Regions from separate parts of the Sulfitobacter sp. DSM 110093 genome, predicted to be linked through region 1. Evidence: riboswitches for the same ligand, from Rfam matches in the RefSeq annotation. Region 1 holds a riboswitch; the other holds the start of a gene.

Evidence for each region. A riboswitch is a leader RNA that binds a small molecule or an ion and turns the genes downstream of it on or off. The one in region 1 is predicted to bind thiamine pyrophosphate.
Region 2: it holds a riboswitch for thiamine pyrophosphate, as region 1 does, so the genes downstream of both, thiB (thiamine ABC transporter substrate binding subunit) here and thiD (bifunctional hydroxymethylpyrimidine kinase/phosphomethylpyrimidine kinase) in region 1, are expected to answer to the same signal.

Annotation. Positions count from the first base shown of each region.
Region 1 is NZ_CP085167.1:1,975,154-1,991,235, reverse strand. Features, by position in the region: gene DSM110093_RS09725 (ABC transporter permease) at 1-157, opposite strand, end outside; gene DSM110093_RS09720 (ATP-binding cassette domain-containing protein) at 157-924, opposite strand; gene DSM110093_RS09715 (TenA family protein) at 891-1,574, opposite strand; gene DSM110093_RS09710 (ABC transporter substrate-binding protein) at 1,571-2,518, opposite strand; gene DSM110093_RS09705 (HesA/MoeB/ThiF family protein) at 2,556-3,518, opposite strand; gene DSM110093_RS09700 (thiamine phosphate synthase) at 3,515-4,111, opposite strand; gene DSM110093_RS09695 (thiazole synthase) at 4,108-4,869, opposite strand; gene thiS (sulfur carrier protein ThiS) at 4,873-5,070, opposite strand; gene DSM110093_RS09685 (FAD-dependent oxidoreductase) at 5,060-6,040, opposite strand; gene thiD (bifunctional hydroxymethylpyrimidine kinase/phosphomethylpyrimidine kinase) at 6,033-6,836, opposite strand; TPP riboswitch at 6,903-6,999, opposite strand; gene DSM110093_RS09675 (error-prone DNA polymerase) at 7,111-10,440, opposite strand; gene DSM110093_RS09670 (DNA polymerase Y family protein) at 10,440-11,927, opposite strand; gene DSM110093_RS09665 (hypothetical protein) at 11,875-12,609, opposite strand; gene DSM110093_RS09660 (SOS response-associated peptidase family protein) at 12,744-13,382, shown strand; gene DSM110093_RS09655 (UdgX family uracil-DNA binding protein) at 13,379-14,809, opposite strand; gene DSM110093_RS09650 (putative DNA modification/repair radical SAM protein) at 14,809-16,044, opposite strand.
Region 2 is NZ_CP085167.1:183,761-199,842, reverse strand. Features, by position in the region: gene DSM110093_RS00955 (thiamine/thiamine pyrophosphate ABC transporter permease ThiP) at 1-1,125, opposite strand, end outside; gene thiB (thiamine ABC transporter substrate binding subunit) at 1,101-2,084, opposite strand; TPP riboswitch at 2,119-2,220, opposite strand; gene aroC (chorismate synthase) at 2,313-3,422, shown strand; gene DSM110093_RS00940 (DMT family transporter) at 3,433-4,371, shown strand; gene cobO (cob(I)yrinic acid a,c-diamide adenosyltransferase) at 4,442-5,047, shown strand; gene pcaF (3-oxoadipyl-CoA thiolase) at 5,291-6,496, shown strand; gene paaA (1,2-phenylacetyl-CoA epoxidase subunit PaaA) at 6,525-7,517, shown strand; gene paaB (1,2-phenylacetyl-CoA epoxidase subunit PaaB) at 7,523-7,867, shown strand; gene paaC (1,2-phenylacetyl-CoA epoxidase subunit PaaC) at 7,903-8,625, shown strand; gene paaD (1,2-phenylacetyl-CoA epoxidase subunit PaaD) at 8,619-9,167, shown strand; gene DSM110093_RS00905 (2Fe-2S iron-sulfur cluster-binding protein) at 9,175-10,239, shown strand; gene paaZ (phenylacetic acid degradation bifunctional protein PaaZ) at 10,250-12,274, shown strand; gene DSM110093_RS00895 (PaaX family transcriptional regulator C-terminal domain-containing protein) at 12,264-13,055, shown strand; gene DSM110093_RS00890 (ribonuclease D) at 13,110-13,724, shown strand; gene DSM110093_RS00885 (KpsF/GutQ family sugar-phosphate isomerase) at 13,721-14,689, shown strand; gene lptC (LPS export ABC transporter periplasmic protein LptC) at 14,696-15,304, shown strand; gene lptA (lipopolysaccharide transport periplasmic protein LptA) at 15,310-15,804, shown strand; gene lptB (LPS export ABC transporter ATP-binding protein) at 15,801-16,082, shown strand, end outside.

The sequences.
Region 1 (16,082 bases):
GCAGCGTGGCATTCGCGCCAAGCGCTTGCAGCACAAGCCACGGCCCCGGCAAGATAAAACGCGGCACACCGCTGAGGGTGACAACCAACTGCCAAACTGCGACCGCAAGCGCAAAGCTTACCGCGCCGCGCCATACTCTATGTCCGGTAAGTGGCATCAGGCGGCTTTGTCGGGAAAGGTAAGGCCCATCCGGCGCAGCAAATCCGCTTGGGCTGCGAGGGTATCGGGCGCATCAATACGGCGCGGGGGCGGCGCGGAAGGTAGGGCGCAGGGTGAAATCCCGCCGCGCGCCACGATCCATGCGTGATCGGCCAACCGCAGGGCTTCGGCAGGGTCATGGGTGATCAATACAACGGTCCGTCCCGCCAGCAGCCGGGCGGCCAAATCCTGCATTTGATGGCGGGTCACCACATCGAGCGCAGAAAAGGGCTCATCCAGCAGGACAATGTCGCGCCCCTCATAGAGCGTGCGGGCTAAGGCGACGCGCTGGCGTTGACCGGCGGAGAGTTCGGCAGGTCTGCGATCAGCCTCTGACCCCAGTCCGACCTCGGTCAAAAGCGCCTCAGCGCGCTTAGGGTCGGGGCGTTCTCCGCGCAGGCGGGCGGCGATTGTGACATTCTCTAAGGCGCCAGCCCAAGGCAGCAGCTGATCGTCCTGCGCCATCATCGTCACGCGCGGCGCAAGATACGCGCCGTCCTCTGCTGTGATCTGCCCGTGCAGCCGTGCCGCACAGGGCAACCCGGCCAGCAGACGCAAAAGCGAGGTCTTCCCGACGCCCGAGGGGCCAAGAAGCACGCTCCATTCGCCGCCGGGCAAGGTGATGTCAAAGAGGTCAATCAAAGTGGCTTTGGCACCTTGTAAAACCCCCGTAAGATGGATCGCAGGAGCGGTCATGCGCCAATGGGCGAAAGCGCCATGTTCCAAAACCCCACCTCAAGCCGTGTTGCGGTATCAAACCGCGATTGTAGCGTCGTCGCGCGCGGCAAGGATTGCCAATCCGGCCCCAGACGCCGTTCTAGCGCACCATCGATCAGCGCCCCCACATCACGGCACAAGGCTTGGTATTCCTCCCCTCCATAGACGGCGCACCAATCGGCATAGGGGCCGGTGCTGCCTTTGAGGTGCAAACCGATCTCGCCGTAGCCTAAAACACAGGGCGCGAGGGCGGCCATGAGATCAAGGAAATCACCAGAATAGCCTGCCTCTAGCACATAGCGCGTATAGGCGAGGTTGCCGGGGGCTTCTGCCGTGGCCTCAAGCGTCACGCGGTCGATGCCGTGGGCTGCACAGGTTTCTACATGCAGCGGCATTTCCACATGAACCAGCGCATGCACTGTGGCGCTGGCGGTGGCCATCTCATCCAGCGTTTCCGCCTTGGCCGCAGCCAATGCCCAAGCGCGGGCGAAGTGGATCAGAAAGACGTAATCTTGCCGCAGGTAATGCAGATAGCTTGCCTGCGGCAGCGTGCCGTCGCGCAGTCCTTCGACGAAGATGTGCCGGGTGTAGCGTTGCCAATCCTGCCCCGCTGCACCACGCCATGCGGCAAAAGCCGTGCCGTAATCTGGGGCGGTCATTGCCCGGCCTTCTCGGTCACATCAACCACCAGATCGGCGGCGGGGATCGCCGTCTCAACCACACCGCTTTCCAGCATGAAGGCCTCGAAACGGTCGTACCGCCCGTGATCTACGGCAGCGGGGCGGGTGGCAAAGCGGGGCCATGTGTCTTCCCATGCGCGGGTGTTCAGCTTATTGCGAAGCGCGGCGTCGGAGGCAAAGAAGACCTCCCCGCTCGCAGTTGGATCGTTGACGATATCGGCGGCGGCGCGTTCGGTGGCACTCAAAAACCGTGCGATCATCTCGCGGTCCATATCCTCGGCATGGGCGACGTAGATCAGCTCATCATAGGCGGGCACACCTTCCGCTTCGGGGTAAAAGCAGCGCCCTTCATGGCCCTCGATCTGCATTTGGTTCAGTTCGAAATTGCGGAAGGCGCCGATTACACCATCAACTTGGCCTGACATCAGGGCGGGGGAAATCGACCAGCCGATATTGATTTGCTCAACCTCTGAGGGGTCCACACCATTCCCGGTCAGCATGGCATCAAGCAGCATCTCCTGCACACCTGCCACGGCAAAACCTACTTTGCGGCCCTTGAGATCGGCCACCTCCTGCACCGGACCATCGGCGCGCACGACAAGGCAGGTCAGCGGAGTTTCAATCAGGGTGCCAACGCGGCGCAGGTCCAGCCCTTCGCGTTGTGCCAGATGCAGCTCTGGTTGGTAGGAAACCGCCAGATCCACCCGGCCTGCCGCCACCATGCGCGGCGGCTCGTTCGGGTCCGCAGGAGAGATCAGTTCAACCTCCAGCCCCGCATCGGTGAAATAGCCGTTTTCTTGCGCCAGAATGATCGGTCCATGGTCAGGGTTGATGAACCAGTCCAGCATGACGGTCATTTTATCCTGAGCCAGCGCAGGCGCAGCAATCAGGGTCAGGGCAAGGGGGGCGAGGATATTTTTCAAGGGAAAGGCTCCAATATAGTGTTTGGTCAGAAGAGGATCAGGCGCCGGGCAGGGCCAGCAGGGCGATCTCGCCCGGCCAGCGGGCGCGGAGGGTGCTGGCCGCGTGATGCGCGCGCAGGCCCGTGCGACAGGCAAGCACGATGCGAGCGGTGCCGGGCGGCAGCGGCAGATCGGACAGCGCCTCGGGCGGGACATGGCGTGCTTGGGCCGAGAAGGGGGCGGGCGCTTCGGCACGCAGGTCGATGACCAGATCGCGGGGGGTGATCTGGCTTTCGGCTATGAAAGGTGTGGGTGTTTCAGGCTCGGGCGCGGCGTCAAATCGAAAGCCTGACATGCGCCAATTTGCGGTGTTCCAGATCATCAATTGCCCCAGCGGGGAGGGCGACAGCCTCAGCAGCACCGACAGCGCCATCTGCGCCTGCGCCGCGCCGATCATTCCCACCACGGGGCCCAAAACGCCCGCCATGGCACAGGTGGCTGCCGTCTGCGGCAAATCTGGGAAAACCGCGCGGAGGGAGGGGGCTGGCCCACAAAAGCCGCCAACATAGCCCGATAGCCCGAGTGCCGAGGCCGAGATCAGCGGTTTGCCCTGTGCCAAAGCCGCATCTGAGAGCGTCAGGCTTGCCGCGAAAGTATCCGCGCAATCGAGCAAGATATCGCATTCCGCCACCAGCGCGGGCGCATTGGCGGGGGTGAGACATTCGGCGCGGGGTATGACTGTTACTTCGGTATTCAGCGCAGCCATGGCCTCGGCCGCGGCAATAACCTTGGGGCGGCCGATATCATCCATCCGGTAGAGCGGCTGGCGGTGCAGGTTACTCTCAGCCACCACATCGCCGTCAATCAGCGTGATCTGTCCGACACCGGCCCCGACGAGATATTGCAGCACCGGCACCGCCAACGCTCCGGCGCCGACGACCAGAACCCGCGCCGCAGCTAGCCGCGCTTGGCCGTCCGTGCCGACCTCTGGGAGGATCGTTTGACGGGCATAGCGGCTCATGCCGTCACCTCAAGCCATTCGCGCATCCGCGCTTCGGGGTCTGCGTTCAGCGTGATATCCGTGACCGCCGCCACCGTATCTGCCCCGGCGGCAAAGGCCCCCGGCGCGCGGGCGACGCTCATCCCGCCGATGGCGCAAAGCGGAATATCTCCGATCCGCGCCTTCCATTCAGTCAGTCGGGCGAGGCCCTGTTCGGTCCATTTCATCTTTTTCAGGATCGTCGGATAAACGGGGCCAAGCGCGATGTAATCTGGGGCAAGGGCAAGCGCACGGTCTAGCTCGGCGTGGTCATGGGTCGACAGGCCAAGCTTTAGCCCAGCGCGGCGGATCGCTGGAATGTCGGCGGTATCAAGATCCTCTTGGCCCAGATGCAGCCAATCGGCCCCCAGTTCGATCGCCAGTTCCCAATGATCATTCACCACCAGCAGCGCGCCGTGCTGGCGGCAGAGGTCGAGCGCGGTGGTGATCTCGGCGCGCAGGACATCTTCTGGTGCATCCTTGATGCGAAGTTGCACCAGCTTCACGCCTAAGGGCACCGCCCGCGCCACCCAAGCAGCACTGTCAAAAACAGGATAAAAACGCGGCAAGTTCATAGCCAAGCCTTTCCGATCACAGGGGTTGAGGGCACGGCCATGTCGCGTTGCCCCATAGGGCCAGAGGCGGCGGCGAGTGCACCTGCGCGACAGGCCAGCGCAAAGGCTTCGGCCATGGCGGCGGGGTCTTCGGCTTCGGCCACGGCGGAGTTCAAAAGCACCGCGTCAAACCCCATCTCTAGCGCCTGTGCGGCATGGCTGGGCAGGCCGATACCTGCGTCGATGACCATTGCGATGTCAGGGAATGCTGCCCGCAGGCTGCGCAGCCCGTGCAGATTGTTCAGCCCCAGCCCCGACCCAATCGGCGCGCCCCATGGCATCAGCACCCGGCAGCCCGCATCGACCAGCCGCGCGGCCAGCACCTGATCTTCGGTGGTGTAGGGAAACACCTCGAACCCATCGGCGCAGAGGGTTTCAGCGGCTTCGACAAGGCCAAATGGATCGGGTTGCAGGGTGTCGGCGTGGCCAATGACTTCTAGCTTGATCCAATTGGTCCCGAAATACTCCCGCGCCATCTGTGCCGTGGTGATCGCTTCACGCGCCGAATGGCAGCCAGCGGTATTCGGCAGCAGATGCACGCCCAAGCCCCGGACCATGTCCCAAAACGCCTGACCTGCGCCCTGTTCGCGGCGCAGCGAAACGGTTGCGACCGGGGCGGCGCTTTGGCGAAAGGCGGCCTCCATCACCGCAGGCGAGGGGTATCGCGCGGTGCCCAGCATCAGCGGCAGGGGCAGGGTGGTGCCGTAAAAGTCGCGCATCGCTCAGCCCCCCTGCATGGCGCTGAGCACTTCAAGCCGGTCGCCATTGCTGAGTGTGGTCGCGCTCCGCGCGCCTGCGGGCACAAAGGTGCCGTTGAGCGCGGTGGCCACTTTTGCCTCGGCCCAGCCTAATTCAGCCAATGCCGCATCAAGCTGCGCGGCTGCGACCTCACGCGTGTCGCCGTTTACTTCAATTTTCACGGAATAGATCCCCCGTTGTCGCTGTTGTAAGAAAGGCCGCCGCTTGTTCGGCCAAGGTCGGAGCCATAAGAAAACCGTGCCGGAACAAACCGTTAAGGTGCAGTACTTCTCCGCGTTGGACGATGCCGGGTAGGTTGTTGGGGAAAGCGGGGCGCAGGTCGGCATCCATTTCGAGGATCTCCCCTTCGGCAAAGCGCGGGTCGAGCGCATAGGCCGCCGACAACAGTTCCAGCGCCGAGCGCGCGGTCATTTTGGCCCGACTGGCACTTTCGATCTGGGTGGCACCTAGCATGAAAACCCCGCTCCCGCGCGGCACGACATAAAGCGGATGACGCGGGTGCAGCAGACGGATCGGGCGGGTAAGCGTGACATCTGGCGCGTGCAGCAGGATCATCTCGCCGCGCACGGCCCGCAGATCGGGGAGATCGTCGCTGGCGGCCATGCCACGGCAGTCGATCACCAAGCCCCCAATGTCGGATGGGGTGAGCGTTGCGGTTTCGGCCCTCACGCCTTGGTCAGCCAGCGCCTGTGTCAGATCATGCAATGCTTGGCGTGGGTTTAGATGCGCTTCGTCTGCAAAGAACAATCCGCGGCGATGACGCCCTGCAAGGTCGGGTTCAAGCGTCGCAATGGCCTCTGCGTCGCAGGCGCTGTGGTTCTCGGTTCGGGCGGCGAACCGCTGAATTTCAGCGCGGTCGCGTTCGGGGGCAAGGACCAGAGTGCCGCGTCGGGTCACTTCGGTCACGTCAGACCACATGTCAGCGGCGCGTGTGCCGTGGGTCACGACAGCAGGTTCGCTCAGCGCCCCTTCGCAAAAGGGGGCAAGCATACCGCCCGCCCACCATGAACAGCAATGCGGGCCGGGTGCGCCTGAGCGGTCGACCAACCGTGGCCGCAGCCCCTGCGCCAGACAGGCCCGCGCAGCCCAAAGCCCCGCAACGCCGCCGCCGATGATGGTGATGTCACTCATGCGGCCAGACCGCGTGGAAATGATGCACCGGTCCATGGCCACTGCCGATGTTGAGGGTGTCGGCAGCAGCAATGGCGCGTTGCAGATAGGCATGCGCAGCCTGCACGGCCTCGGGTAGCGTTTGTCCCCGCGCCAGCCCCGCGGCGATGGCGGCGGAAAGTGTGCAGCCGGTGCCGTGGGTGTTGGCGGTGTGCTGGCGGGGCGCGGAAAGGCGCAGGGTTTCATCCGCGGTGATCAGCAGATCGACGCAGGTCTCCCCCTTCCCATGCCCGCCCTTCATCAGCACCGCGCCGGGACCGGCCGAGAGCAGGGCGCGGCCCTGTTCCAGCATGGTGGCCTCATCGGTGGCTTCCGGCCTGTCGAGCAGCCTTGCGGCTTCGGGCAGGTTCGGGGTCAGGACATGGGCCAAGGGTAGCATTCGCGCGCGCAGTGTCGCCACCGCCTCGGGGGAAAGCAGCGCATCGCCGGATTTCGCCACCATCACCGGGTCAAGCACCACAGGCGCGGCGCAGCCCGCCAGCCCCTCGGCCACGGCGGTGATCGTTTCAGGATCGCCCAACATGCCCACTTTGACCGCACCGATCGCCAGATCGTCAAAGACGGCCGCCATCTGCGACCGGATCATCGCGGGAGAGATCATTTCGACCCCGGTCACCGCGTGGGTGTTCTGGGCTGTCACGGCGGTGAGCACGCTGGCCCCGTAAACGCCAAGCGCGCTGAAGGTCTTGAGATCGGCCTGAATCCCGGCCCCGCCGCCGCTGTCGGACCCCGCAATCGTTAGTGTTTGAAACGCCATTTGGCCCCCATGTGTTAGATGGGCCAAGGGCGTGTGGATACGGGATAAACGACGGGCCGCGTGGGGCCGATGCTTGGTTCCGTTCCCTACGCCGGTACGACCCGGATCAGGTTCGATGGGTCGGTTCTCACCTCTCAGCCTTGCGGCACCCCAACGGATTGCGGGCAGGCTAGCGAGGGGCGTTGAGAGGGTCAACAGGGGTTCTGATATTTATTAGTTATTATTTATTATCAGTGTATTGTGGTTCTTATTTCATGCGTCACATGAAGATTCATTAATGGAAATCCCGCGACTTCGGGATCACCAGCGCATCGCGCGGATGGGAATGCATCGCCACCTGACCGGGCAGCGGATGGGTCGGATGATCGCCCCGCGTGGTGATGCCGGGCAGCGGCGCATCCGACAGCGAAGCAAGCCTGTCAGAGCGGTCCTCAAGCCGGTCGGCCACCACATGGATCACCCGCCCATCGGTCTGCACGCGCCCTTCGACCACCAGCAGCCGCGCGGCCATGATCGTGGGGCGGTAAAGCTTGAACATATTCGGCCAGATCACAAGGTTGGCGACCCCGCATTCATCCTCCAACGTGATAAAACAGACCCCCTTGGCGCTGCCCGGCTTTTGCCGCACCAGCACCAGCCCGGCGAGCTTGACCCGTCGCCCATGCCCCATGCGCGAGAGGTCTCGGGCCGAGGAGAACCCCTGCGCGGCGAGGCTGGAGCGGTAGAAGGACATTGGATGCGCCTTCAGGGACAGGCGCAGCGTTTGGTAGTCGGCCACGACCTGTTCGGCCTTCGGCATCACCGGCAAGGCGACCTCCGGCTCCGGCCCCTGAGCCGCGGCCTCGGCATGGTCAAAGATCGGCAAGGCGGGCGCGTCGCGCAGCCCTTGCGCCTGCCAGAGCGCCTGACGCCGGTCGATCCCCATGCTGCGCATCGTGTCGGCGGCGGCAAGCTGGCGGATCGCCTTGGCGTCTAACCCTGCACGAGACTTGAGGTCTTCGACATCCGCAAAAGGCGACTCACGTCGGTCCATGATCCGCGCGCCTGCCTTTTCCGGCAAGCCATCCACCATGCGCAGCCCCAAGCGCAGGGCAAAGCCTTCGCCGCAAGGCTCCAGCGTGCAGTTCCAATCGGAGTAATTCACATCCACAGGCCGCACCTCGACCCGGTGCTCGCGCGCATCGCGCACGATCTGCGCGGGCGCATAAAACCCCATCGGCTGGGAGTTCAGCAGCGTGCAGGCAAAGGCCGCCGGGTAGTGGCATTTCATCCAAGACGAGACATAGACCAGCTTGGCAAAACTCGCCGCATGGCTCTCGGGAAAGCCGTATTCGCCAAAGCCCTTGATCTGGTCAAAACAGCGCTGCGCGAAGATCGGATCGTAGCCGCGTTTGGTCATACGGCCCACCATCTTGTCCTGTAGCTTCTCGATCGTCCCGCGCGAGCGGAAGGTGGCCATGGCCTTGCGCAGCTCGTTCGCCTCGGTCGGGGAAAACTGTGCCGCGTCGATGGAAATCTTCATCGCCTGTTCTTGAAAGATCGGCACGCCCAAGGTCCGGCTGAGGATGCTGAACAGCTCGTCCTGCGGAAATGCCGGGCCGGGGGCGGGGTAGACGACGCTCTCCATGCCCTGACGGCGGCGCAGATAGGGGTGCACCATGTCGCCCTGAATGGGGCCGGGGCGGACGATGGCGACTTCGATCACCAGATCATAGAAGACGCGGGGGCGCAGCTTCGGCAGCATCGCCATCTGCGCGCGGCTTTCCACCTGAAAGACCCCCAGACTGTCGCCGCGGCAAAGCATGTCGTAGGTGGGTCGCCCGGTGGCGTCGTCCTCGTGATCCTCCACCGGGACGGTGGCCAGTTCCAGCGGGCGGTCGTAATGCGCCTCGATCAGATCGAAGCATTTGGCGATACAGGTGAGCATGCCAAGGGCGAGGATATCGACCTTGAAGATCTGCAGCGCGTCGATGTCGTCCTTGTCCCATTCGATGAAACTGCGCTCGGGCATGGCGCCGTTGCCGATGGGCACGATCTCGGTCAGGGGGCGCTCGGTCAGGATGAAACCGCCGACGTGTTGGCTCAGGTGGCGCGGCATGCCGATCATTTGGGAGGCCAGTTTCAGGACCATGCGCAGATACGGATCGCTCAAATCCAACCCCGCCTCGCGGGCGCGGGCGTCGTCCATCTGGCCCTCGAAACTGCCCCAGATCGTGCCCGCAAGCTTCGAGGTCACGTCTTCCGACAGCCCCATCGCCTTGCCGACCTCGCGAATGGCCGAGCGCGGGCGGTAGTGGATCACCGTGGCGCAAAGCCCGGCGCGGTGGCGGCCGTATTTGCCGTACATGTATTGGATGACCTCTTCGCGCCGCTCATGCTCGAAATCCACGTCGATGTCGGGCGGCTCGTCGCGTTCCTCGGAAAGGAACCGCTCGAACAGCAGGTTATGCACCGCCGGGTCGACCGAGGTGATGCCGAGGCAGAAACAGACCGCCGAATTGGCCGCCGAGCCGCGCCCTTGGCAGAGGATCGGCGGCTCAGCTTCCTCGCGGGCGAAGCGGACGATGTCGTAGATGGTGAGGAAATAGCGGGCGATCTTTTTGGCGGAGATGAGCGCGAATTCCTTTTCGATCGTTTTGATCACCGCCTCGGGCACGCCTTGCGGGTAGCGCCGCGCCGCGCCCTCCCATGTGAGGCGGGCGAGTTCCTCCATCGGGCTGCGGCCTTCGGGGACGATCTCATGTGGGTATTCGTAGGCCAGATCGGTGAGGCGAAAGGTGATCCTGTCCGCCAGCCGGCGCGTCTCGGCGATGGCATGGGGCCAGTCGGCGAAGAGGCGCAGCATCGCCTCGGGCGATTTCAGGTGCCGTTCGGCATTGGCGGCCAAGAGATAGCCCGCCTTGGGCACGATCACGCCTTCGCGGATCGCCACCATCACATCCTGCAAGGGCCGCCGGTGGCGTGCGTGGTAAAGCACGTCGTTGGTGGCCAAAATCCTCAGCCCATGGGCGCGGGCCAGTGCGTCCAAGCGGTTGATCCGCGCTCGGTCATCGCCACGATAAAGGAAGCTTGCGCCCACATGCCGCATCCCCGGCAGTGCTTTCACCAGACGCGGCAGGCCAGCGGCAAAGACGTCAAGGTTCTCGGGCGGCATGACGATCAGATGCAGCCCTTCGGCGTGTTGGCTCAGCATCTCCAGCGTCAGATGGGTCTCACCCTTTTGCTGCCATTCGCCGTCCACCGATTGCATCTTGCCCGCCGAGAGCAAGGTCGAGAGCCGCGCATAGGCGGCACGGTCTTGCGGGTAGGCCAGCAGTTCGGTCCCACAAAGCAGCACCAGACGCGCGCCGATCAGGGGGCGGATGTGGGCCTTTTCGGCCTCCACATGCAGCCGCACCACGCCCGCCAGCGTGTTGTGATCGGCAATGCCGAGGCTGTCGTAGCCAAGCTGATAGGCCCGCTCCACCAAATCTACCGCGTCCGAGGCGGCGCGCAGGAAGGAGAAGCAGCTCGCCAGCCCGAATTCCACATATTCTGCGCGGGCGGGGGCGGCAAAATCGTCCTCCCCCAAGGTGCGGCGCTTATGTCCTTCCTGCTCGGGCATCAGGCAAAGAGCCCATGCAAAAACCAGCGCGGCTCGGCCCCGCGACCGTCATAGATCACCCCCTCGCGGTAGAGCCAGAAGCGCTGTCCGCCTTCGACCTCAACTTTGTAGTAATCGCGCAGCCGGGTGCCGGGGCGGTCGCGCCACCATTCGGGCGCGATGCGCTCGGGGCCGGTGTGGCGTGTGGTTTTATAGGTGACGCGCCGCCAGTTGAACTGCGAGGGCGGGCCTTCGGGCACGGCATAGATCACGCGCACCTCCTCGGGCGGGGTGAGCAGGCGCAGGGGGCGGTCGCGCAGCAAGGCGGGTGCGGCGGCAGGCGTGCCGTGCAGGGCGTCGACACGTTGCTCCACCCGTTCGGGCTTGTGGGTCTCGCGCCACTGCGGCCAGTTGACCTTGTCCGCCCCCAGTTTGGCGGCGAGCCGATCCAGCAGCCCGGCCACATCCGCCGATGGATCGCGTTTGCCGTCGAGGTGGTCTTGCATCAGGGGCAGCGGTTCGCTGGTCAGCGCCTCCAGCGTCAGCAGGTCAAAGCCGAAGCCGCTGTCGATGTTTTCCAGTTTGCCGTCGAAAAGCCTGCGCAGATGCGACGGGTCGCGACTGGCCCGCGCCGTGGCGACCCCAAGCGCACGCCAATCGCCGTCGATGCGGTAGATGGTCAGCCTCAACCGCCGCGCGCCAAGCTCGGCCCGGGCCAGAAGGGTGCAGAGGTCATCCACCAGCGCGGGCAGATGTGGGGCGGGGTCGATCACCGGCTCAGGCAGCCGGCTGCGGGTTATGAAATGGCGGTGGTCCGGCGGGGCGTTCAATGGGTCGGGGGCCTTGCCGAGGGCCTTGTCGAGGAGGATCAGCGGGTTGCGATCGGGCTTGAGGCTGGCAAAGCGCCGCATCAGCGCGGCGCGGGGCAGATCGGAGAGTGCGCCGATGGTCTTGAGGCCAAGACGGTCCAAGAGCCGTGTGGTCTGGGTATCGAGCCGCAGGGCGGCGACGGGCAGGGGGGCGAGGGCGGTGGCCACGTCCTCGGCCCCGCAGATCTGCGCGCCGGAGCCGAAGCGTGCCAGTGCCTGCGCCGCACCGGGAGTGGGGGCCATGGCGACCCGCGCGGTCAGCCCCTGCAGCGCGAAACGGCTGCGGATGTCGCGCAGCATCGCGGCCTCTCCGCCGAACAGATGGGTGCAGCCGGTCACGTCCAGCAGCAGGCCATGGTCCTGATCCCGCGCCGTCCAAGGGCACCAGCGCCGCGCCCAATGCACCAGTCGTTGGATCAGCGCCTCATCGCCCTCCAGATCGGCGGGTTCCACATGCAGATCGGGGTGAATGGCTTGTACATCGACCACCCGCGCGCCCGCCTCGATCCCGCGCATCGTGGCGGCAGCGCTCAGCCCATGGACGACCGGCCCATGGGTTCCGTCGCGCGACAGGACGACGGGCACCTCATCCCCCGGAACGCTGCGGTATTGGGCGATCACCCGGCGCCACCGCTCCATCGTCAGCATAGGGAACCAGACGGAGACGATCCGCGGCGCGGGGGCTTTGGCCTTTGTCGGGGTCATGGGCAGCCACCCAACGCCCTGGCGCATGGCCGCGCGCGCGAAACAGTTCCAAATCCCAGCGGGCCGCGCCGGGGGCCTGCGCATCGTAGGGATGGGCCTGTGAGGGCAGCGAGGAAATGCGCCAACGCATGCGCGCCGCACTCAGGCCGCCGGGATCGCCGCTGCGAATGAGATAGAGCGGCACGTTTGAGGCCTCGGCCCGAAGCGAGAGCCGTTTGGTGGCGGTGAAATCCAGCACCTCCGGCCCGCCGTGCACCTCGCCGATCACGGCAGAAAGCCCCGCACAGGCGGCGCCTTCCTCCATTGTCCAAAGCACGTCGCGCGGGTGGCTGACGGTGACCAGCAGCACCGGTTGTTCCAGCCCGAAACCGCGCAAGCTGGGCGTATAGGGCGCCCCATTCTCGCGCCGCGACAGAAAGTCCTGCACCCAAAGCACCGGCCCCTTGCCGCGCGGCAAGAGCGACAGCACGAAGGCGCTGGCCGGGGCCGTGGCGAAGGCCCCCGGAAAGACATCCGTCAGCGGCGCATGTGCGGCCAGAACCCCCGGTTCGGGGGGTGTCGACGGACGGCGCCGCGGCAGGGTAAGGACCTGCCCATATGTAGAATCGGTTGTCATGCACGACTCCATATGTTCACATTTTGTTCTAGTTATAAATCATCAATTGCGGTGCTGTCAAAGATCCTGTGGCCCTTGCCGGGCGCGGTCAAAACCGCATCTAATGGGCCAAGACGACGGCAAGGGGGCCAACGATGTGCAATCTCTATTCCCTGACCAAGGGGCAGGCCGCAATCCGCGGCTGGTTCGACGGCATCGACGACCAAACAGGCAACCTGCCGCCGATGCCCGGTATCTACCCCGACTATGCCGCCCCGGTGGTGCGCCACGGCGATGGCGGTCCGGTGCTGGAGATGATGCGGTGGGGGATGCCCTCTCCGGCCTTTGCGCTCAAGGGCAAGAAGACCGACCGCGGCGTGACCAACATCCGCAACATCGCCTCGCCGCATTGGCGACGCTGGCTGGGGGCCGAGCATCGCTGCGTGGTGCCCTTCACCGCCTTTTCCGAACCGCTGAACCGCCCCAGAGAGCGCTCGCGCCCGGTCTGGTTCGCGCTTGGCGAGGACCGTCCGCTGGCCTTTTTCGCGGGCGTCTGGACCGAATGGACCTCTGTGCGCAAACTGAAGGACGGCGAGACCACTGATAACCTCTATGGCTTTCTGACCACCGAAGCCAATGCCGAGGTCAGGGCCGTGCACCCCAAGGCGATGCCGGTGATCCTGACCAATCCCGACGACGTGCAGCGCTGGCTTACGGTTGAAACGGCCGAGCTGCCCAGCCTGCAACGCCCCTTGCCGGACGGGACGCTACAGGTCATTGACCCCGAGGATTAAGCCGCCTCTGCCATCATCCGTGCCGCCATCGCCAGATCAGAGCGGAACTGCGCCGTGGCCTCTTCGCGCAGCGCCGGGTCCGGCACGCGCAAGAGGTAGGAGGGGTGCAGGGTGATCAGCACCGGGATGCCTTCTGGCCCCGTCTCGATCGTGCCACGGCGTTTCAGGATCCCCGTGCCCTTGCCGGTCAGGCTCTGCGCCGCCGTGGCGCCCATGGCGAGGATCAGCTTAGGCTGCACCTGCGCCACCTCGGCGTTCATCCACCAGCGGCACTGGTCGATTTCTGGCGTCTCAGGGCGCTGGTGAATGCGGCGTTTGCCGCGGGCGGTGAATTTGAAGTGTTTGACGGCATTGGTGACGAAAGCCGCTTCGCGGTCAAGCCCGGCCTCTGCCGCCACGCGGTCGAACATCTGTCCGGCTGGCCCGACGAAGGGACGGCCCGCGAGATCCTCTTGATCACCGGGTTGTTCACCGACCACCATCAGATCGGCGCGGTTTGGCCCTTCGCCCGGCACGGCTTGGGTGGCGTGACAATGCAGGGGGCAGCGGGTGCAGGCGCGGATCGCGGTGGGCAGGTCCTCCATCGGGCCGTCCCATGCGGATGAGAAGGCCGAGAGCTGCGCCTGCACGCGGTCCATGCGGACGGGCGGCAGGGTTGGTGCTGCCTCGGCCATGGCACGGGCGCGGGCCGGGGCCTCGGCGATCATCTGCGGGATAAAGGCGGCTTCGGGCATGTTCTTCCAGTATTTTTTCGGCATCTCGGATTGCATCGCCTTCACCATCAGGCGGGCGGGGTTAAAGATGTTCTGGAAGTAGGTGATCCAAAGCTGCTCGCCCGCGTCCTCGGGCAGGTCGGGTTTTTCGTGCCCTTCTTGAAAGCTCAGCTTGCCGCCCTCGAAGATGGCCGAGACATCGGGCGTCAGAATGCGCCAGTCCATGTCGGAAAACCGCCGCACGAAGAAATCCGCCGTTGGCTCCACAGTGTGATGCGTGGGCTCGAACCATGCCGCAAAACTGCGGCGCGGGGCAGCCGGATCACCGATTTCACGGAAGCGGACGAAGGCCTTCATCTTGTGCTGGCAGCGGCGGACGTTCTTCTCCATCCCCCGCAGCACGGCGAGGTCGGCATCGCCTCGGTCCGACATCAGATGCGGTGCGTCTTTCACCCGCCAAAGAAAGGCATAAAGCCGCGCGAAACGTTCCGGATCGCTGTGCCAAACGGCGGTTTCGGCCATGGAGACGAAACTGCGCGGGACCGAGACCTGCCCGCCCATGGGCGTCAGCCTCTCGCCGCCAAAAAGATCGGGCGCGGCGGCATGATCGCCCCAGAGAATATCCTCGGGCGGGATACCTGCGGCCAGAAAACCGCGCGCCGCTTCGCGCCATGCTTTCGCCGTGCCGATGGGGGGGAGCGAGACGCGCTGCATCAGAACAGGGTCAACTGTTCGGGCGGCGGCGCGAAACGTGCGCGCAGGTCGGCGCTGTCGGTCAACCCACCGGGCGTCCAGCCGCCTGCGGTGACAAAGGCGCGGGCCTTTTTCATCGAGGCACCCATGCGGGTCAGGTCTTCGTAGCGCAAGCTACGATGCCGTCGCGCGGCGAGGATACGGGTCACGGTCTTCACCCCGAACCCCGGCACCCGCAGCAGCATCTCGCGGCTGGCGCGGTTGACGTCGAGCGGGAAATGCTCGCGGTGCACCAGCGCCCATGCGAGTTTGGGATCGACCTCAAGGTCGAGATTGCCGTCGCGGGTGACTGAAGTGATCTCGTCCAGTTGGAAATCATAGAAGCGCAGCAGCCAGTCGGCCTGATAAAGCCGATGCTCGCGTTGCAGGGGCGGGCGGATCAGCGGCAGTTTGGCGGAACTGTCAGGGATCGGCGAGAAGGCGGAGTAATAGACGCGCTTCAGCTTGTAGCTGGAGTAAAGCCGCGTCGATTGCCCCAGCACGGTGGCGTCGTTCGACCCGTCCGCGCCGATAATCATCTGCGTCGATTGGCCTGCGGGCGCGAAGCGCGGCGGGCGCTTGCCAGAGAAAGATTTCTCTTTGCTGGCGTCCTTGACCATCCGCACATTGGCCATGGCCCGGCGGATTTGCTCGGGCTTTTTCTCGGGCGCATATTGCTGCACCGCCGTGTCGGTGGGCAGTTCCACATTGATCGACAAACGGTCGGCCAAACGGCCGGCTTCCTCGATCAACTCGGGGGAGGCGTCGGGGATCGTCTTGAGGTGGATATAGCCGCGAAAGTTCTCTTCGTGCCGCAGCTTGCGGGCGATCTGGACCATGTCAGACATGGTCGCATCGGGCGAGCGGATCACGCCCGAGGACAAAAACAGCCCTTCGATATAGTTGCGGCGGTAGAATTCGATGGTGAGCTTCACCACCTCATCTACGCTGAACCGCGCCCGATCCACGTTGGAGGACACGCGGTTGATGCAATAGCTGCAATCGTAGATGCAGAAATTGGTCATCAGGATCTTGAGCAGGCTGATGCACCGCCCGTCGGGGGCGTATGCGTGGCAGATGCCGCTGCCTTCGTTGGAGCCCAGCCCCTTGCCATCGCGCGAGTCGCGTTTGGTCGAGCCGGAGGAGGCGCAGGAGGCGTCGTATTTCGCCGCGTCGCTGAGAATCGCCAGTTTTTGATCGAGTGTCTGTTTTGCCATGCGTTCTATATATGTTCTCATGGGCGGGGTGTCATTAA
Region 2 (16,082 bases), 1.6 Mb from region 1:
AATGAACCAGCCCGTGCCGATCATCAGCGGCGAGGCGGCCAGCCCCATCAGGCCAATCGCCTCAACCCCGCCGCGCCGCCGGGTGGCGATCCAACCTGCCATCGGCAGGGCCAGTGCGGCGAGTACCATCACGCTGAGGCCCGCCACCAGAATGCTGTTCAATGTAGCTTGCCACACTGAAGGCGGCAGTTGCCCCAAACCTACCAATCCGCGCAGCACTACGGCCCCCAGCGGCAGCAGTAAAAACAAGGCGGCAACCGTAATCACGCCCCCGTCCAACACCCGTTGCCCTCCGCCCAGCGCATCCCAGCGGCGCAGGGGGCGGTCCAACCCGCCGCCCATGCTGATCGGCGGGATCAGCCAAAGCGCCGCAACCGCCGCAGCGCCAGCCAGAACAAGCTGCACCACTGACAAAAGCGCCGCCCGCCCAAGGTCAAAATCAAACCGAAATGCCTGATAGATCGCCAGTTCAATCGTCGTCGCACGTGGCCCGCCGCCCAATGTCAGCGCCACGGCAAAACTGGTCAGACAAATCACGAAGATCAGCGCCGCCACGCCGGGTAAAACTTGCCGCAGCATCGGCCATTCCAGTGCCAGAAACAGCGCCCGCGGCGTCATCTGCAGCTGCCCGGCCAGTCGAAACCGCTCGGACGGGATGCCCTGCCAGCCTTGCAACAAAAGCCGTGTCGCCAGCGGAAGATTAAAGAAAACATGGGCCAAAACGACGCCATGCAGCCCGTAGATCGACACGGGCGGCAGGCCAAGCGCCGCGCCAAATTGGTTCAGCACGCCCGAGCGGCCAAAGACCGTCAGCAGCCCCAACACCGCCACGATCACCGGCAGAATAAACGGCGCGCCGAGCAGGGTGATCAGCGCCCCGCGCCCCCAAAACCGCCGCCGCGCCAGCGCCCGCGCCACCGGCACGGCCAGCAGCACCGAGAGCACTGCTGACCAGACTGCCTGCGTCGCGGTAAACCGCACCGCCGCCCAATCCGCCGGACCAAGCCCCGCACCCACATCGGCTGCCGTGAAGACAGCGACCAAGGCGGCAAGGATCAGCCCCGCGACCAGTGCGGCGGCGAAAAGCCCCGTCTTGCCGCTTAACGCGACAGCGCGGTCAGCCATTCGTCCAAAGCCTCTTCACGGAGCGCGGGAACGTCGCCGTTCGGCACCAACAGCGCCTTGCCGGGCTGGATCATGCCCTCAAACCCTTCGGGCAGACCGCCTTCGGGCGTCACGGCGGGGTACATCCAGTTGGTCGTCGGCAGCACCGATTGCGCGGCATCAGAAACGAGGTATTGCAAAAACCGATCCGCCAGATCCGGCTGATCCGACCCCGCAAGCTTCCCTGCCACTTCGATCTGCATGTAGTGGCCTTCGTCAAACAGCGCGGCTGTCTTGCTGTCGTCCTCCTCTGCGATCAGGTGATAGGCGGGGGATGTCGTGTAGCTCAGCACCATGTCGGCCTCGCCTTCGAGGAACAGGCCGTAAGCCTCGGACCAGCCCTTGGTGACGGTCACGACGTTATCCGCCAGCCCTGCCCAAACGTCGGGCGCTTCATCGCCATAAGCCGCTTTGACCCACATCAACAGACCCAGACCGGGGGTTGAGGAGCGCGGGTCTTGAATGACGATCTTCAGATCACTCTCGGCCAGCGCTTTGAAGTCAGTGGGCGCGGGCGCGGAAAGGTCCGCGCCATGCACAAAGGCGAAATAGCCCCAGTCGTAGGGGACGAATACCTCATCTTCCCAAGTGATCGGCAGATCATAGTCAGCCTGCAACCCGCTCGGCGCGAACAGCTCAGTCTCCTTCGCCGCCGCGACAAGGCTGGTGTCGAGCCCCAGCACGATATCCGCGTCAGAGCGTGCGCCCTCAAGCTTGAGCCGCGCCAGCAGTGCCGCGCCATCGCCCATGCCGACGAATTTCAGGTCGCAGCCGCATTCTGCCTCGAACCCCTCTTCGATCGCCGGGCCAGGGCCCCATTCGGTGACGAAACTGTCGTAGGTATAGACCGTCAATTCAGGCGTTTCGGCCCATGCAGCCGATGCGCCCAAGACGCCCGCAGCAAGTGTAAGATACTTCATTGCATCCTCCTTTTGCGGCGAAAGGTAAAAGGTGGATGTCTGTCCTGACCTTCCCTCCGCCGGTGTTAACCGGTTCAGGTTCAACGGGTCCGCACAACACGTACATCTCAGCCCAAAGGCCCCCCGAGGTAGCGTTAGGGGTAGATCGGACCTGCACAATTGGCAAGGCAAATCCCCTTGAGGCAGGGCGCTGCCCCGGCTAAGGGTTTGACAACAGGAGGTCCGCCCATGTCGATCAACAGCTTTGGCCATCTTTACCGGGTCACCACATGGGGCGAGAGCCACGGGCCCGCCCTTGGTGCGACCATCGACGGATGCCCCCCCGGCGTGCCGATTGACGAGGGCATGATCCAACAGTGGCTGGACAAGCGTAAACCGGGCCAGAACAAATACACCACGCAGCGGCGTGAGGCGGATGAGGTACGGATCCTGTCGGGCACCTTCGAAGGGGTCACCACCGGCACGCCGATCCAGTTGATGATCGAAAACACCGATCAACGCTCGAAAGACTACGGCGACATCAAAGACAAGTTCCGCCCCGGTCATGCCGACATCACCTATTTCCAGAAATACGGCATCCGTGACTATCGCGGAGGTGGGCGTTCCTCGGCCCGTGAAACGGCGGCGCGGGTGGCGGCGGGTGGACTGGCGCGTGAGGCTATCAAGGTGCTGGCCCCGAACCTGCAGATCACCGGCTATATGGTGCAGATGGGTCCGCATAAGATCGACCGGGATGCCTTTGACTGGGACCAGATCGACCAGAACCCGTTTTGGGTGCCCGACGCCAAGGCGGCAGGCGACTGGGCCGAGTACCTCGACGGGCTGCGCAAATCGGGCAGCAGCGTGGGTGCGATCATCGAAGTCACCGCGCGCGGCGTGCCTGCGGGCATTGGCGCGCCGGTCTATGGCAAGCTCGACACCGATCTGGCCGCCGCGATGATGAGCATCAATGCCGTCAAAGGCGTGGAAATCGGCGAAGGAATGTCAGCTGCGATGCTGACCGGCGAGCTGAACGCGGATGAGATCACCATGGGGCCAGAGGGGCCGGAGTATTCCTCCAACCATGCGGGCGGTATCTTGGGCGGGATCAGCACCGGGCAGGATGTCGTGGTGCGTTTCGCGGTGAAGCCGACCTCAAGCATCCTGACCACGCGGCGCACCATCACCAAACAAGGCGAAGAGACCGAGATCATCACCAAGGGCCGCCATGATCCTTGCGTCGGCATTCGCGCCGTGCCGGTGGGCGAGGCGATGATGGCCTGCGTGCTGCTGGATCACCTGCTGCTGCACCGCGGGCAGATCGGCACCAATCGCGGGCGGATCGGCCCCGAAGCATGAGGACCAGAGTATGAAAGTCGATGATTTCTCCGCCCGCCCCGCCCTTGGCGTCGGGCTGAAGATCACGGCGATCCTGCTTTTCACCTGCATGTCTGCGATCATCAAATCGCTGGCCGACGACGTGCCAGCGGGCGAGTCTGTCTTCTTTCGATCCTTCTTTGCCATTCCGGTGATCCTGATCTGGCTGGCGCAACGCGGTAAATTGAAAAGCGGGCTGAAGACGCAAAACCCGATGGGCCATGTCTGGCGCGGGCTGTTCGGCACCACGGCGATGGGGCTGACCTTTACCGGCCTTGGCCTGCTGCCCCTGCCCGAGGTCACCGCCATCGGCTTTGCCACACCGATCTTTACCGTCATCCTCGCCGCCGTGTTGCTGGGTGAAAAAATCCGCCTGATCCGCGTGAGTGCCGTGGCGATCGGGCTGGTCGGGGTGATGATCATCCTTTGGCCGCGTTTTACCAACATCGGCACGATGGAGCAGACGGCCACCATTGGCGCGCTGCTGATCCTGATGGCGACAATGGTGCGCAGCCTCGTGCAGATTCACATCCGGCAATTGGTGCAGAACGAAGACACGGCGGCGATCGTGTTCTATTTCTCGGCCACCGCGTCGATCCTGGCGCTTTTCACCCTGCCCTTTGGCTGGGTAATGCCCGACCTGCAAACCTTCGGCCTGCTGGTTCTCGCCGGGTTGATCGGCGGGGTGGCGCAAATTTTGATCACCTCGGCCTATCGTTTTGGCTCGGCTTCAATGCTCGCGCCCTATGACTATACCTCGATGCTTTTTGCCATCGTGCTGGGCTATGTCTTTTTCGCAGAACTGCCGACGATGATGATGCTGGCGGGCGCGGCGCTGGTGATCAGCGCGGGCGCGCTGGTGATCTGGCGCGAGCGGCAGCTGGGGATGGAACGCGGCAAAGCACGGTCTGTCACCGATCCCAAGGCGTGATTCATTGCGGGCTTTCGCCTGACCAATCCTCTCCCTATGGTGCCCCGAAACCGGATAGAGGAGATGACCGATGAGCGACGCGGATCCGCAAGACCACAAGGAAAAGATGCAGCAGCGTCAGGCCGAGCAGCGCGCCAAGGTGGCCGAACTGCAAGACCCGGAAAAGGGGCTGGTACTGGTCCATACCGGGCCGGGCAAGGGCAAATCCTCCTCTGCTTTCGGAGTCGTGGTGCGCGCGCTTGGCTGGAAACAGCGCGTCGGTGTGGTGCAGTTCATCAAGGGCAAATGGAAGACCGGCGAACGGCTGTTCTTTGAACAGCTGGACGAGGTGACATGGCACACGATGGGCGAAGGGTTCACGTGGGATACCCAAGACCGCAACCGCGATATCGCCGCCGCCGAAGCCGCGTTTGGCAAGGCACGTGAGATGATGGCGAGCGGGGAGTATGACCTTGTGGTGATGGATGAGATCAACATCGCCATCCGCTATGAATACCTCAAGATCGAAGACGTGATCGCTGGGCTTGATGGCCGCGACAAACGCACAGCCGTGGTGCTGACAGGCCGCGACGCCCGGCCCGAGCTTTGCGACTATGCCGATCTGGTGACCGAGATGTCCGAGGTCAAACACCCGTTCAAAGCTGGCATCAAAGCGCAGCGCGGCGTGGATTACTAAGCCCCCTCGCTTTGCATTTCTGAAGATACCAAAGGCTGTCCTTACCCAAGGGCGGCCTTTTTTTATTCTCTCGCGATCCGGCGTCTCATCCCCACTCCATGCGGCGCGGGCCCGGAGCCACAGCATGCCCATTTGCCCAATGACGTGTTACCGAAATATAATTCATGGATGCATTCCGTAACATTTTGATTGAAACGAATCGCCGCGATGTGTAAATTGCAGGGCAACAACAGGAGTACCCCCATGCAGGCATTCATCTGCGACGCGCAGCGCACCCCCATTGGCCGTTACGGCGGCGCCCTCTCTTCGGTTCGCGCCGACGATCTGGCCGCGATCCCGCTGAAGGCGCTGATGGAGCGGAACCCATCGGTGGATTGGGCGCGGGTCGATGATGTCATCATGGGGTGTGCCAACCAAGCGGGCGAAGACAACCGCAACGTCGCGCGCATGGCCGCCCTGCTGGCAGGCCTGCCCGTCGATGTACCCGGCGCGACGATCAACCGCCTTTGCGCCAGCGGCATGGATGCCGTAGGTGCCGCCGCCCGCGCGATCCGCGCCGGTGATATGGATCTGGCCATCGCTGGCGGGATTGAAAGCATGTCGCGCGCGCCCTTCGTGATGCCCAAGGCCGAAACCGCGTTTTCGCGCAGCAATACCGTTTATGACACCACCATCGGCTGGCGCTTTGTGAACCCCAAGATGAAGGCGCAGTTCGGCGTGGATTCCATGCCCGAAACCGCCGACAACGTCGCCGCCGACCATGACGTGTCGCGCGAGGACCAAGACGCTTTTGCCGCGCGCAGCCAGCAACGCTGGGCAGAGGCGGATGAAAAGGGCCTCTTTGCCGAGGAAATTACCCCCGTCACGATCCCACAGCGCAAAGGCGACGACGTGATCGTCGACCGCGACGAGCACCCCCGCCCCGGCTCCACGCTGGAAAAACTCGCCAAGCTGCGCGGCATCAATGGCGCTGACCTGACTGTCACCGCGGGCAATGCCTCGGGCGTCAACGATGGCGCGGCAGCGATGCTGCTGGCCTCTGAGGCAGGCGTGAAAGATCACGGCCTCACCCCCATCGCCCGCGTTGTTGCCATGTCTGCCGCAGGTGTCGAGCCGCGCGTCATGGGCATCGGCCCGATCCCCGCGGTGCGCAAAGTGCTGGACCGCGCGGGCCTGACCATCGAACAGATGGACGTGATCGAACTCAATGAGGCTTTCGCCTCCCAAGGCCTCGCCACCCTTCGCGCGCTCGGCGTGGCGGATGACGCGCCCCATGTAAACGCCAACGGCGGTGCTATCGCCATCGGCCACCCGCTGGGCATGTCTGGTGCACGTCTCGTGATGACGGCGGCGCTGCAGCTCAAGCGGACGGGCGGCAAATACGCGCTATGTACAATGTGTGTGGGCGTGGGTCAGGGCGTTGCACTGATCCTCGAAAACGCAGGCTGAGACTTCTTTCCGAGAAAGGAACAGACCGATGTATGCACAGATGATCAAATCCACCGGCAAGGGCATCAAATCCCTCGACGAGATGGACCCCGAAGAGCGCGCCTTTCAGGAGCGTATCGACGCGGGCGGCAAAATTGAACCCAAGGACTGGATGCCCGAGGGCTATCGCAAAAACCTGGTCCGCCAGATCGGTCAGCACGCGCATTCCGAGATCGTCGGCCAATTGCCGGAAGGCAACTGGATCACCCGCGCGCCGACACTGGAGCGCAAGGCGATCCTGTTGGCCAAGGTACAGGATGAGGCAGGCCACGGTCTCTACCTCTATTGCGCGGCGGAAACGCTGGGCGTCACTCGCGACCAGATGACCCGCGACCTGCTGTCGGGCAAGATGAAGTACTCGTCGATATTCAACTACCCCACGCTGACATGGGCCGACATGGGCGCTGTTGGTTGGCTTGTCGACGGTGCCGCGATCATGAACCAAGTACCGCTGCAACGGACCTCTTATGGCCCTTATGCCCGCGCGATGGTGCGGATTTGCAAAGAGGAATCCTTTCACCAGCGCCAAGGCTTCGACATCATGATGAAGATGGCCAAGGGCACTGAGCCGCAGCGCAAAATGGCCCAAGACGCGCTGAATCGTTTCTGGTTCCCGGCGTTGATGATGTTCGGCCCGTCAGACAAAGACTCGGTCCATTCCGCGCAGTCGATGGCGTGGAAAATCAAGATGAACACCAACGATGAGCTGCGCCAGAAATTCGTCGATGAGACGGTGCCGCAGGCGGAATACCTCGGCCTCACGATCCCCGATGAAACCCTCAAGTTTAACGAGGACACCGGCCACTACGACTTTGCTGAGCCGGATTGGGAAGAGTTCTTTCAGGTGCTCAAGGGCAATGGCCCCTGCAACACCGAACGGCTGGCCGCGCGCAACAAGGCTTGGGACGAGGGCCGCTGGGTACGCGAGGGGCTTTTGGCCCACGCCGAGAAGAAGCGCAGCAAACAAATGGCAGCGGAGTAAGCAAGATGAGCAGCCCTGAATCCAGCGAATACAAAGGCACCGAGGCCGCGCCGCATGGCAAAACCCGGTCAACAGAATGGCCCCTTTGGGAAATCTTTATCCGTGGTCAGCACGGGTTAAGCCACCGCCATGTCGGCAGCTTACACGCTGCTGATGCGGAAATGGCCATCAAAAACGCCCGCGACGTCTATACCCGCCGCAACGAAGGCGTGAGCATCTGGGCGGTCGAGGCCAGCGCCATCGCCGCCTCCTCTCCCGAGGAAAAAGGCGCGCTTTATGAACCTGCGAACGACAAGGTTTACCGCCACCCTACCTTCTTCGACATTCCCGACGAAGTGGGGGCAATGTGACCACGGTTAACCCTAAATTCGAATTCCTCTGTCGCATGGGGGATAGCGCCCTTGTGCTGGGCCACCGCGTTTCGGAATGGTGCGGCACCGCCCCAGTGCTGGAAGAAGACATCGCGCTGGCCAATGTGGCGCTCGACCTGATCGGGCAAACGCAGCTGTGGCTGGGCATGGCGGGTGAAGTCGAAGGCGCAGGCCGCGATGCCGACAAGCTCGCCTTTCACCGCGATGTCTGGGATTTTCGCAATGTGCTGCTGGTTGAACAACCCAATGGCGATTTTGGTCAGACAATGATGCGGCAGTTCCTGTTCGACGCTTGGCATCTGTCGCAACTGACCGCGCTGATCGATTCCAGCGACAAAGAGATAGCGGCGATTGCCGAGAAATCCGCGAAGGAGGTAACCTACCACCTCGAACGTTCCTCCGATACGGTGATCGGCCTTGGCGACGGGACCGAGGAAAGCCACCGCCGCATGCAGGCAGCGCTTGATCTGCTCTGGCCATATGTGGGGGAAATGTTCCTCGGCGATGATGTGGACGCTGCCATGAAAGATGCGGGCATCGCCCCTGATCCGGCCAGCCTGCGGGCGAGCTATGACCAGTTGGTCGGCGACACGCTCGCTGCAGCGACCCTGATCAAACCCAAAGATGATTTTGCCCATAAGGGCGGGAAAAGCGGCGCGCGTCACAGTGAACATCTGGGCCATATGCTGACGCAGATGCAATGGCTGCAACGCGCCTACCCGGACGCCACATGGTGAAATCCGCCCCCCACAGCCGCCCGGCCCCCGCGCCGGTGCCGGGGGTGGTGCGCGATACCGCCCCGCGCGGTGCCGCGTTGGCCGGAAAGCCCACGTTAGAGACGGTTTGGGCATGGCTTTCGGCGATCCCGGACCCGGAGATCCCGGCCATTTCGCTTACCGATCTCGGCATCATCCGCGATGTGGAATGGGACGGCGATACTCTGGTTGTGACCATCACACCGACCTATTCGGGGTGCCCGGCCACCAGCATCATCAACCTTGATATCGAGATGGCGCTGCGCGACCACGGTATCGAAAATCTGGACTTAAAACGCCAGCTTTCTCCGCCTTGGACCACCGATTGGATGAGTGACACTGGCCGTGCCAAGCTGGAATCTTACGGCATCGCGCCGCCGCGCCCAGCAGGCGGCCCGCGGCATTGCCCGCATTGCAAAAGCCAAGCGGTGGAGCGGATCAGCCAGTTCGGATCGACCCCCTGTAAGGCCCAATGGCGCTGCTGCGACTGCCGTGAACCCTTCGACTATTTCAAATGTATCTGAGGCCCCGATGAGCCAGTTTCACCCCCTGTTAGTGACTGATATCCACCGCACCATCCGCGATGCGGTGGTGCTGACGCTGAAGCCGGAAAACCCCGAAGCTTTTACCTTTACCCAAGGCCAATACCTGACCTTCAAGCAGGACTTCGACGGCACCGAGCTGCGCCGCAACTACTCGATCTGCGCGGGGCTGGATGATGGCGAATTAAAGGTCGGCATCAAACGTGTAGATGGCGGCGCGTTTTCGACCTATGCCAATACCGAGCTTAAGGTCGGCGATACGCTCCGCGCGATGCCGCCGCAGGGCAAATTCTTTACGGCGATCGAGCCTGAGGTGGCGAAGAATTACCTTGGTTTTGCGGGCGGATCGGGCGTTACCCCGGTGCTATCGATCCTGAAGACTGTGCTCAAACGCGAGCCGAACTCGACCTTCACGCTGGTCTATGCCAACCGCGCGGTGAACACGATCATGTTCCGCGAAGAGTTAGAAGATCTCAAAAACCACTACATGGGGCGGTTGACGATTATCCATATCCTCGAATCCGGTCAGGACATGGAGTTGTTTGAGGGCCGTATCGATCAGGCGAAATGCGATGCGCTGTTTAAACATTGGATTCAGATCGACAATATCGACACCGCCTTCATTTGCGGCCCAGAGCCGATGATGCTAGCGATTGCCGAGGCGCTGAAGACCAACGGGCTAAGCGACGAACAAATCAAATTTGAACTCTTTAGTGAAAGCCAACAAGGCCGTCTGGCGAAACAAGAAATGGCCAAGCGCAGCGAAGGCCAAAGCGGCACCGAAGTGACTGTCATCATCGACGGGGCGCGGCGAAGTTTCACCATGCAAAAGGGTCAATCGGTACTCGAAGCGGCGCTGGAGAACGGGCAAGAAGCACCGTTTTCCTGCAAGGCCGGGGTCTGTTCGACCTGTATGGGCAAGGTGCTTGATGGCGAGGTCGAGATGATCTCGAACCACGCTTTGGAAGATTACGAGGTCGAGCGCGGCTATGTGCTGACCTGCCAAAGCTACCCGCTGAGCGACACGCTCACCATCGACTACGACACACATTAAAGGAGCCAACATGCGCGATATTCAAAGCTTTGCGGCGGGCGAATGGCTTGCCTCTGGTGCCGGTTCCCGCAACATTGCCAGCGCCATCACGGGCGAAGTGATCGCCCAAGCCGGAAACGATGCGCTGAATGTGCAGGCGATGCTGGGCTTTGCCCGGGAGCACGGCGGCCCTTCCTTGCGCGCGATGACCTTCCATGACCGCGCGCGGATGCTCAAGGCGCTGGCCCTGCATCTGATGGAGCATAAACAGGCGCTTTATGATCTGAGCTACGACACCGGGGCGACCCTTTCTGATCACAAGATCGACGTGGACGGGGGCATTGGCACGATGCTCGTCTTCGCCTCCAAGGGTCGGCGCGAGATGCCTGATGCGCATGTCTATCTGGATGGCGCGCCCGAGCAGTTAGGCCGTGATGGGCAGTTCATGGGGCGGCATATTTGCACGCCGTTGCAAGGCGTCGCGGTGCATATCAACGCCTTCAACTTCCCCGTTTGGGGCATGCTTGAAAAACTCGCCCCTACCCTGCTCGCGGGCGTTCCGGCCATCGTCAAACCCGCCACCGCGACCTGCTATGTTACCGAACATTGTGTGCGCTTGATGCTGGAGAGCGGGCTGCTGCCGAAAGGCGCACTGCAACTGGTCAGCGGCGGTCTGGGCGATATGCTGGACCACCTTGATTGTCAGGATGCCGTGGCCTTCACTGGCTCTGCCGACACTGCGCTGAAACTGCGCAGCAATCCCTTACTGCTGCAGAACTCGGTGCGTTTCACGTCTGAGCAGGACAGCCTTAACGCATCGGTCCTTGGTCCCGATGCGGCCCCTGGCACGCCGGAGTTTGATCTTTTCGTCAAAGAAGTACAGCGCGAGATGACCGCCAAAGCAGGTCAGAAATGCACCGCGATCCGCCGCGTGATGGTTCCAGAAACGCAGATCGACGCCGTGATCGCCGCTTTGTCGGAACGGCTTGCCAAGACCACCATCGGCGACCCACGCAATGAAAATACCCGCATGGGAGCGTTGGTTTCGAACAGCCAAAAGCGCGATGTGCTAGAAAAAGTCGCGCGGCTGGGTGCAGAGGCCGAGCGCGTCTTTGGCGACCCCGACAACTTTACCGTCAACGGCGCCGACAAAGACAAAGGCGCCTTCCTGCCGCCGATGCTGTATCACTGCGCCGACCCAGACAAAGCCGAGCGCGTGCATGACACCGAGGCTTTCGGCCCTGTTTCCACCCTCATGCCCTACCGTGATCTGGCCCATGCCACGCAGCTTTTGAACCGAGGGCAAGGGTCGCTCGTCGCCTCCATCATCACCAATGATGGCGAAGTCGCGCGCGAACTGACCATGGGCTCCGCCGCCTTCCACGGGCGGCTTTACTTCAACAACCGCAAATCCATGGGTGAGGCGACGGGCCACGGCTCCCCGCTGCCGCATATGGTGCACGGCGGGCCGGGCCGCGCAGGCGGCGGCGAAGAGCTGGGCGGCATTCGGGGCGTGATGCACTACATGCAGCGCACCGCCATACAAGGCAGCCCCGACATCCTGACTGCCATCGGTCAGCAATGGGTGCCGGGCGCGGAAGAGATCACCGACCGCGATCACCCTTTCACCCGGCGTTTCACCGAGCTGGACTTGGGCGAAACCTTTTATTCCAAATCTCGCGAAATCTCGCTTGAAGATATCGAAACCTTCGCCAATTTCACCGGCGACACGTTCTATGCACATATGGACGACGAAGCCGCCGCCGCGAATCCGTTCTTTCCGGGCCGCGTGGCACATGGCTACCTGTTGCTCAGCTTTGCTGCGGGCCTGTTCGTGCAGCCTGATCCCGGCCCCGTTTTGGCCAATACGGGTCTCGACAATCTTCGCTTCCTCGAACCTGTCTCTGCCGGGGACAGCATGAAAGTGCGGCTAACTGTCAAACACAAGACCCCGCGCAACGAAGAATATGGCGAGGTGCGGTGGCATGTGACCCTGACCAACCAACGGGAGGAAGCGGTCGCAGAATACGACCTGCTGACGATGAATGCCCTCTGAGCAATCTGCCCCCCTCGTTGCCGCTTTTGCGGGTTTGGGTGGTCAACGCGTCTGGTCATTGATGATCAGCCTCTTTGGCGATCTGGCCCAAGGAAATGGTGATGCGATCGACGGGCCGGTGCTGTCGAGCATTATGGCTGCACTTGATGTGCGACCTGAGGCAAGCCGCGTGGCGCTGCACAGGCTGCGCAATGATGGCTGGTTGCAGTCCCACAAAGTGGGCCGGATCAGCCAGCACAGCCTGACCGCGCAGGGTCGCGCGGAAAGTGCGGCCGCCAGCCCGCGCATCTATGCCGCCCCACCTGATCTGTCAGAGCCTTGGCAGATGGTGATGACCGAAGAGAACGGGCGCGAGACGGATACCGCCCTGCGCGCCTCTGGGTTCATCCCCGCCCTGCCGCGCGCCTATGTCGGGCGAGCCGATAGCACGGCCCCCAAAGGCTGCCTTGCCCTGCGCGGAGAAACCCCGCCCGATTGGCTGCGCCGCGCTGTAGAGCCTGCGGACCTTGCATCAGAATATGACGCGTTGCTCGTTGCGCTGAGCACAGCCGAAAACGAACTGACCCGCGTCCATCATATGGATGCACTGGGAGTTGCCGTGCTGCGGTGCCTTATCGTGCACAACTGGCGGCGCTTGGTTCTGAAACACCCCGCCCTGCCCGGTGGGGTGATCCGCCCCGATTGGTCCGGCTACCAATGCCACCTGCTGGTCGATCAATTGCTGCACCGCTATCCCCAGCCCGCCTTGCAAGATTTAGCCGCCACCTCGGCAACGGGCTGAGCCTGTGCAAAGCGCTGCTTTCCCATGGCGGGCAAGCGCGGTATAGACGACGGCATGACAAATTTCCTCTATCAGAATGACCTGCCGGATGACCTCGACCTTGGGCCGATGGTCGCCATTGATTGCGAGACGATGGGCCTCCACCCGCACCGCGACCGACTTTGCGTTGTGCAACTGTCGGGCGGCGATGGGCATGCACATCTGGTGCAGGTCGCCATGGGCCAGACCGAAGCACCGAACCTTTGTGCGCTTTTGGAAAACCCGCATGTGCTGAAACTGTTTCACTACGGTCGGTTCGACATTGCCGCGATGCTCAACACCTTTGGTGCCACCGCGACGCCGGTCTATTGCACCAAGATCGCAAGCCGCCTGATCCGTACCTATACTGACCGGCACGGGCTGGCCAAGCTGTGCCAAGAACTGCTGAGTGTCGACATCTCGAAACAGCAGCAATCCAGCGATTGGGGGGCCGAAAAACTGACCCAAGCGCAGATCGACTATGCCGCGTCGGATGTGCTGTATCTGCACCGTCTGCGCGATGAACTTAACAAACGCCTGATACGCGAAGGTCGGATGGACATGGCGCAGGCCTGTTTCGATTTCCTGCCGATGCGCGCCAAGCTGGATCTGGAGGGATGGCCGGACACGGACATCTTCGCACACGCATGAACACACCTTTCCTCGATACCGCCCGCCGCGTGATCCGATGCGAATCCGATGCGCTGATCCAGCTGGCCGAGAGCCTTGATGATCGTTTTCGCGCCGCCGTTGATCTGATGCGCGCCTGCAAGGGCCGCATCATCGTTACTGGCATCGGTAAATCGGGCCATATCGGCAACAAAATCGCAGCGACGTTGGCCTCTACCGGCACGCCCGCGCAATTTGTGCATCCGGCGGAGGCGAGCCATGGCGATCTGGGCATGATCACCGCAGCCGATGTGGTGCTGGCGATCTCCAATTCAGGCGAAGCGCCAGAGCTTGCCAACCTCATCGCCTATTCACGCCGCTATGCGATCCCGCTGATTGGCATCACCAGCCGCCCCGACAGCAGCTTGGGCCGCCACAGCGACGTGGTGCTGGAGCTGCCCCGTCTGGCAGAGGCTTGCGGCACCGGCGTTGTGCCAACCACCTCGACCACGCTAACGCTGGCGATGGGCGATGCGGTGGCCGTGGCGCTGATGGAGAACCGCGCCTTCACTGCCGAGCATTTCCGCGACTTCCACCCCGGCGGCAAGCTGGGTGCAAGGCTGAGCCGTGTGGCGGATTTGATGCATGTAGGCGATGCGCTGCCCGTGGTCTCTGCCGATGCCCCAATGGCCGACGCACTGAGCGAGATCAGCCGCAAGGGCTTTGGCGTGGTCTGCGTGACGGATAAGGCTGGTGCCCTATCGGGGATCATCACCATGGGCGACCTTGCGCGCCACCTTGACGGTTTGATGACCATGACCGCGGAAGAAGTCATGACCTCCGCGCCAATCACCATTGGCCCCGAAGAATTGGCAGAAAAAGCCGTTGGCGTAATGAACAACCGCAAGATCACCTGCCTGATCGTTACGGACCCCTCGCAAAACGATGGCAAGATGCCGCTAGGCCTACTGCATATCCATGACTGCCTGCGCGTCGGGCTGGGCTAAGGCGCGATGAAGGCCGATCGCCACTCACGCGTTGTTTCTTGGCTGAAAGTGCTCTTTCCGCTGATCGCGTTGGCGCTGCTGTCGACCCTGTTCCTGCTGTCGCGCGCGATTGAACCGCAGGCGGTGATCCCATTTGCGGATAAAGAAGTGCAAGAACGTCTGCGGGATCAGCAGATCACCGGGCCCTTCTATTCCGGCACCACGGCGGATGGCGATCTGATCTCATTCTCTGCCGAAAAGCTGACAACCCCCGGCGGCGTAAGCGGCACCAATGAAGCCGTAGACCTTGAGGCCACACTAGACTTGGAGGGGGGCGCCAAGATCACCCTTCAATCCAGCCGCGGCAGATTTGATACCGGCGCAGAGGAAGCGGAACTGGCAGGTGATGTGAAGATCAACACTTCGACCGGCTACCAGATCCTCTCTGAGCGGATGACATCGAACCTCACTACACTAGATCTTCTATCGCCTGGCCCGGTCAAAGCGACCAGCCCGGCGGGCGAGATCACCGCCGGAAGCATGGCAATCACCAATCGGCAGAACAGCGCCGGCTCGCAATTGCTTTTCACCGAGGGTGTGAAACTGATATACACGCCGCAAGCAACGAAAGAGTAACTGCCTTGAGACACTTGTTTATTTTGATGCTGCCGCTGCTTTTCGCGCTGCAGGCCGCCCCTGTCTCTGCTCAATCGGCCAGCGTGGCCTTTGGCGCGTTAGAGCAAGATACCAGCCTGCCTGTCGAAGTGACCGCAGATAATCTATCGGTTGATAATGCATCAGGCACCGCAGTTTTCACTGGTAACGTCCTGATTTCCCAAGGTGAAATGACGCTTTCCGCTGGCAAAGTGCAGGTGATCTATCGTGCGGCGGACCAGGGCATTGCCAAGCTTGAGGCGACCGGCGGCGTAGTCTTGGTTGCGGGCGCAGACGCCGCTGAATCGCAGCGCGCCGACTATGACATCGATGCGGGCACCTTGGTAATGAGTGGCGATGTGTTGATGACCCAAGGCGCAAGTGCGCTGAGTGCGCAGGAAATGACGGTGAACCTCACCAGCGGTACGGCGCAGATGTCGGGACGTGTGAAAACCATTCTGCAGCCCGGCAGCGCCAACTGATGCCCCCTGAACTCAAGGTTGCCGAGGGCGAATCCGGCCTGCGGATCAGCCATCTGCGTAAATCATACCGCAAGAAAGCGGTGATCCGCGATTTCTCGATGGAGCTTGACCGCGGTGAGGTCGTGGCGCTTTTGGGGCCAAACGGCTCGGGCAAGACAACCACTTTCTATGCCGTGGCCGGGCTGGTCACGCCCGAAGGTGGCCGCGTGACAGTGGATGGCAAGGATGTGACCACCCTGCCCATGTATCGCCGCGCGCAGCTTGGCATCGGTTATCTA